One region of the Clostridium bornimense genome, then DNA from elsewhere that is predicted to be linked to it. Evidence: riboswitches for the same ligand, from Rfam matches in the RefSeq annotation. Region 1 holds a riboswitch; the other holds the start of a gene.
What was found. A riboswitch is a leader RNA that binds a small molecule or an ion and turns the genes downstream of it on or off. The one in region 1 is predicted to bind glycine.

Region 1 (3,441 bases):
TGATAATTATATTAACGCATATCCAATTTTACAGAAATATGGACTAATAGGCAATTTCTTTGTTATCACTGATTATATCGGTACAAAACCTGGATTTATGAATATTGATATGTTGAAAGAAATGTATTCTAATGGAATGATAATCGAAAGCCACACTTCAAATCATCAAGAACTAAAAAATATTAGTGATGATGCTAAAATATCATCTATAAAAAATGCTCAAAACTTTCTTAAAGAAAATTTAAATATAGATAGTAAATTTATTTGCTATCCAGTTGGTAGATATGATGAATCTACTAAAAATATTGTATCTTCTTTAGGGATTAAATTAGCAGTAACAACTGAACCAGGTTTGGCTAATATAAGTCAAGGATTAACTTCATTAAAAAGAGTTAGGATATCTCCAATGTCTTTAGAATCCTTTAAAAGTAATTTTCAAACTTTCATAAATTAATAAAAAGAGCTATTGTAAAACAACAATCTATGTTCTACAATAGCCTTAATTTATTCTATATTAACCTTCTCTTCCTTTATATCTTCAAAATATTTCTTTGTTTCATAAGCAACTACTCCACTCAAGCCTATTAACGCTATTAAATTTGGTATAGCCATTAATCCATTTACTATATCTGCCATTATAAATATTAAATTTAGTGGTAAAAATGCACCTATCGCTACTAATGCTATATAAATATATCTATATGGCTTAATTCCATTTATCCCAAAAATATATTCTGTACATCTTTCTCCATAATAATTCCATCCTAAAATAGTTGTGAAAGCAAAGAAAATTAATCCAATATTAACAATATATTTTCCTATATATGATATCGGTATTCCTATCATAAATGCTTCTGTAGTTAATTCTGCTCCTTCTAATGCACCATTACTCCACACATTTGTAACTACTAATGCTAGTCCAGTCATTGTACAAATTATTATTGTATCAAAAAAGGTACCGGTCATAGTTATCAATCCTTGCTTTACTGGTGAATTCGTCTTTGCAGCTGCTGCAGCAATTGGTGCACTTCCAAGACCTGCTTCATTTGAAAAAACTCCTCTTCCTACACCTCTTTGCATTGCAATAGCAACTGTTATTCCTGCACCTCCACCTAAAGCTGCCTTAGGATTAAATGCACTAGTTATTATAAGCGATATGGCATGTGGAATCTCTTTAATGTTACATATTAATAAAAGAATTACTCCTAATATATAGAATATAGCCATAAATGGCACAGCACTTTCTGCTACCTTAGATATCCTTTTTACTCCACCTAATATAACAATTGCAACAAGAATAGTTATAATAGTAGCTGTTATTACTAATGGTACATTAAACAATATTTTTGTTGAATTGGATATAGCATTTACCTGTGCAAATGTACCAATCCCAAAAAATGCAACACCAATTCCAAAAAGTGCAAAAATCTTTCCTAACCACTTTAGTCCTAATCCTTTTTCTATATAATACATAGGACCACCAGACATTTCTCCATTTTTATCTACTACTCTATACTTTATGGCTAAAACTCCCTCTGCGTATTTTGTAGCCATTCCAAAAAAAGCTGCAATCCACATCCAAAATAATGCTCCTGGTCCTCCATATTGTATTGCTGTAGCTACTCCTACAATATTACCGGTACCAATAGTAGCAGATAAAGCTGTACATAAAGCTGCAAATGAAGATATATCTCCTTTGGCTTTATCATCTGTTTTCTCTTCATCTTTTCCAAAAACATATTTTAATGCTAATGGCAATTTGAACACCTGAAGTAAATTTAACCTTATAGTCAAATATACTCCTGTTCCTACTAATAGTATGAGTAACGGTGGCCCCCATACTATATTGTTAATTTTTTCAAAGACTTCTGTTAGTATCTCCATAAATTTTCCTCCTCAACGTATCTTTTGAGAAGATTGGAGTTTATTATATTCTTTTTTACTCCTCTCCCCTGTCCTTTTACCTGAGAGTTTCGATAGTTTAATCTATCTTGCTCCTTCGGTGCTCATTCTATCAATGAGTCTCTCCAAGGGCTCGTCCAATTACGGTCCATATCTTAACGATGCCTGAAAGTTTTTTCATCTTCGGCGGACTAACCCTCTCCCGCAATCTTCATCCGAACACTTTTTATTTCTTGTAAATTATATTATTATTTCTTATTCAAAACAAGCATTTATATATAATTACTTTCAATATATTTCTTCATATTTAATATCTATTATTTCTCATTTATTATCTTATTATTTCATTATTACTTTATCTTTTTAATTGTATTATTTTTTGTTATAATTGTAATATATTTAAGGGGGTATATTTTCTATGCTTAAGCTTTCGACATTGCTAAAATTTAATAATATTATTATTCAGTGCCATGATAACCCAGATGCTGATACTATAGCCTCCGGTTACGGATTATATTGTTACTTCAAATCACACAATAAATCTGTAAAATTAATTTATTCTGGAAATATTATTACGAAACCTAATATTATACTTATGATAGATTTATTAAAAATACCTATAGAGCATGTTACTACTTTAAAAAATCCTGATCTTCTAATAACAGTTGATTGTCAATATGCTCAATCAAATGTTACAAAATTTCCTGGAGAGAATATTTGTATTTTTGATCATCATATAACTAATAATACTACTTCAGATTTTAATTGTATTCATCCTAATTTAGCAAGCTGTTCCACTCTTATATGGATGCTTCTAAATAAAGAAAATTTTTCTCTAAACAATAATATTTCTTTATCTACAGCTCTGTATTACGGATTATTAACTGACTCTAATAACTTTTCAGAGCTATATAATGAAAATGATAGAACTATGAAAGATTCTCTCACTTTTGATATTTATATTATAAAGCAACTTATTAATTCAAATTTGTCATTAAATGATTTGACAACTGCAGGGTTGGCTTTACTAAACTGCAAAATGAATAAAAAGAATAGATTTGCTACTTTTAAATCGGATCCTTGTGACCCAAATATACTAGGATTTATAAGCGATTTAGCAATCCAAGTTGATACCATTGATACTTGTATCGTTTATTATGAAAATAAAGATGGTATTAAATTTTCTATAAGAAGTTGCAATAATAAACTAAAAGCTACTGAATTAGCTGAATTTATCTCTAAAAATTATGGTTCTAGCGGCGGACATAATCATAAAGCTGGAGGCTTTATCAGTGCTGAATCTTTCTATAAAATACATAAATCTATTAATATATCTAATTATATGATTAATAAAACAGAAGAATTTTTTCTTCATATTAATTAACATAGAAGGAGTATAAGAACAATATTTGTTCCTATACTCCTTCTCCATTAAATTCTGGTATATAACTTTCTATATTAGTTCCTTCATCTTGTATAAAAGCATTTGTTATTCCTAATTTTATAGCGTAATTTATAAGACTATCATAATGTCTGTTA
Region 2 (3,441 bases), on a different replicon from region 1:
TGGCAGAAATATTAAGGAAAAAACATCGGAAATTGCAAAAGAGCATAATGCTATTCTTGCTATAAATGGAGATTTTTACGGATTTAGGGATGCTGGTTATGTTTTACGTAATGGAATATCATACAGGGAAACAAAGAGAACTTCTGATAATGATGAAGCTTTGGTAATTGATAACGATGGTAACTTTAAAATTATAAATGAAAATAACACTGATATGGATGAATTAGGTAGTGATATATGGCAAATAATTTCTTTTGGACCAGCATTAATTAAAGATGGGGAAATTGTAGTAGATGCTAATGACGAAGTAGCTAAGTCTATGAATAGTAATCCAAGAACTGCTATAGGACAAGTTGCACCGCTACATTATATTGCTGTTGTATCAGATGGTAGAACTAGTGAAAGTAAAGGATTCTCTCTTGAAGAGTTAGCAGAAGTATTTAAAGAAAAAGGATGCACTGTCGCATATAATTTAGATGGTGGAGGATCTTCATCAATGGTATTTATGGGGGAAGTAATAAATAAGCCTACAACAAATGGTAAGAGAATTGAAGAAAGGGAGGTTAGTGATATTGTTTATATCGGATATTAGAAAGAAGTTTTTAAAAACAATAGTAATTTTTGTAATATCAACTATATTTGCATTTATTTTTAATAAGGTCTATGGCATTTTCGGACATGGAGTTACTTCGCCTTACATGACATATATGTTTCTATATCCTTTAGTAGGAGGCGTTCTTTTCTATGGAATTATTATGTTGTTTATACCAAGTATAGTAAATAAAAAGAAATATAGATTTTTTTATAATATTTATAATTCAGGTATTGCAATATTAACAGTTGGAAGTTTATTAAGAGGAGTAATGGAGATTGCCGGAACATCTTCATTTTATCTGATGGTTTATACTCTTATAGGATGGTTATGTATTATTATATCAATAAGTGTTTTAATAATTGAATAAACAATTACTTTACAAAAAATTTTATAAAAATTTATTTATAATTAGTTAAATATGATGGTATAATATCAAAGTTAGGGTAAGTATATTTTTGACAATTAAATTATAAGGGTGATAAAAGTGGAAGAAAAGATAAACAATGATGAAGATAGTAGTAATATTGGAAAAATTATTAATATAATTAATAGACTTTTTAAATTTGCTGGTTCATCAATAATTAGTGCTGTAGTAGATTTATCTATTTTTACTGTACTTACTAATGAAATTTTATTTAGTATACCGATGAATGTAATGGAGGCAACAATCATATCTAGAATTTTTTCTGGAAGTTTAAATTTTTTCTTAAGTCAAAGATGGGTATTTAATGGAGTTGATAGGGTCTCCGATGTAATAAAATATATATTACTAGTAATTTCTCAAATGTTTTGTAGTGGATTTTTAGTATCTATATTGTCTACAAAATTTATAGATGCGACTTTTATTAAAATATTTGTAGATATTGCTTTATTTTTTCTCAGCTATTTAATTCAGAGGTTTGTTTTTTATAGATATAAGATAAAAAAATAATTTAATTTAAAATAATAATAGCAGTATGGAATGCATCGCAAATGATAGTAAATATATCGATCATTTGTAGGTGCATTTTTATTTGTGTTCCCAAAGGATACAGGTTATTATCACAAAATTTATTGTAAGATTAAATTTGTAATATAGTATCGAAAACAAGGGATATTCTTTAAAAAATAACAAATAGATAATAAATAATTTATTTTATTAAGTTTAATGTAGTGAAAACCTAAAATTATTAATAAATAAATAAAAATCGTTGACGTTAAATAAGGAATTGATTACAATAAATATAAATTCAAAATAAGTTCGGATGAAGAATTTGAGAGAGATTGTAATGTTGATACAACGCCGAAGGGGCTTAAAAACTCTCAGGCAAAGGGATCAAATTTGGACGAAACTCTGGAGAACAATGGCGTACCGACGAAGCAACTTTTTTATATATTAAGAAGGAATCTTTCAGGTTTAAGGACAGAGATAGTTGAAGATATTAAATATATCTTCTGCTATCTCTGTTTTTTTATTTTGAGATAGCAGAAGGTGCAACAGAAAGGGTGAACTTGTATATGATTAATGAAATTATGGAATCGATTTCTAAATGCGATCCAGAGGTTGGGGAAGCTCTAAAAAAAGAGATGAAAAGGCAAAGAAGGAATTTAGAACTAATTGCTTCTGAAAATATTATTTCACCAACTGTAATGATGGCAATGGCAACTGTACCAGCTAATAAATATGCTGAAGGCTATCCAGGAAAGAGATATTATGGTGGATGTGAGGAAATAGATGTAATTGAACAGTTAGCTATTGATAGAACTAAGGAGTTATTTGGATGTGAACATGCGTGTGTACAACCACATTCAGGGGCTAATGCCAATATGGCTGTGTATGCAGCATTCTTAAAACCAGGAGATACTGTATTAGGATTAAATTTAGCTCATGGTGGACATTTAACACATGGAAGTCCAGTTAATCAATCTGGCATTTTATATAATTTTATTCCTTATAATATTGATGAAAATTCTGGTGTTATTGATTATGACAAAGTAAGAGAACTTGCCATAAGACATAAACCTAAGATGATAGTTGCAGGTGCTTCTGCATATCCAAGAGAAATTAAGTTTGATGTATTTCACGATATTGCAAAAGAAGTTGGAGCAATATTATTTGTAGATATGGCACATATTGCAGGTTTAGTTGCTGCAGGATTACATCAAAGTCCAGTACCATATGCAGATATAGTTACAACTACAACACATAAAACATTAAGAGGGCCAAGAGGCGGAATAATAATGTGTAAGGAGAAATATGCAAAGGCAATTAATAAAGCTATCTTCCCAGGAACTCAAGGTGGACCATTAATGCATGTTATAGCAGCAAAAGCAGTTTGTCTTGGAGAGGCATTAAAACCAGAATTTAAAGTATATCAACAACAAGTAATAAAAAATGCTAAAGCTCTTGCAGATGCATTAATTGATGAGGGATTCAATTTAATAAGTGGTGGAACAGATAATCATTTGATGTTAGTTGATTTAAGAAATATGAATATAACAGGTAAGGAACTTCAAAATAGATTAGATGAAGTATATATAACATTAAATAAAAATGCAGTTCCTAATGATCCTGAAAGTCCATTTGTAACTAGTGGTGTTCGTATAGGAACTCCAGCTGTAACAACAAGGGGATTAGTAGAAGAAGATATGAAAGTTATCGCGAAATTAATTAAATTAACTATAACTGATTTTGATACAAAAGCTGATTATATAAGAAGCGAAGTAACAAAAATATGTGATAAGTATCCATTATACCAATAAAGGAGATGAAAATATGGAGTTAAAGACACCATTATACGATACACACGTTAAATATAACGGAAAGATAGTACCATTTGCAGGTTATTTACTTCCTGTTCAATATC

Region 2: linked by a shared signal. The riboswitch ahead of CM240_RS13850 (serine hydroxymethyltransferase) and the one ahead of CM240_RS05740 (alanine/glycine:cation symporter family protein) in region 1 are both predicted to bind glycine.

Annotation. Positions count from the first base shown of each region.
Region 1 covers NZ_HG917868.1:1,300,807-1,304,247, reverse strand. The annotation lists gene CM240_RS05745 (polysaccharide deacetylase family protein) at 1-454, shown strand, start outside; gene CM240_RS05740 (alanine/glycine:cation symporter family protein) at 505-1,884, opposite strand; glycine riboswitch at 1,943-2,041, opposite strand; gene CM240_RS05735 (DHH family phosphoesterase) at 2,321-3,286, shown strand; gene CM240_RS05730 (radical SAM protein) at 3,318-3,441, opposite strand, start outside.
Region 2 covers NZ_HG917869.1:105,552-108,992, forward strand. The annotation lists gene CM240_RS13835 (phosphodiester glycosidase family protein) at 1-592, shown strand, start outside; gene CM240_RS13840 (hypothetical protein) at 573-962, shown strand; gene CM240_RS13845 (GtrA family protein) at 1,080-1,526, shown strand; glycine riboswitch at 1,840-1,923, shown strand; glycine riboswitch at 1,927-2,003, shown strand; gene CM240_RS13850 (serine hydroxymethyltransferase) at 2,093-3,337, shown strand; gene gcvT (glycine cleavage system aminomethyltransferase GcvT) at 3,351-3,441, shown strand, end outside.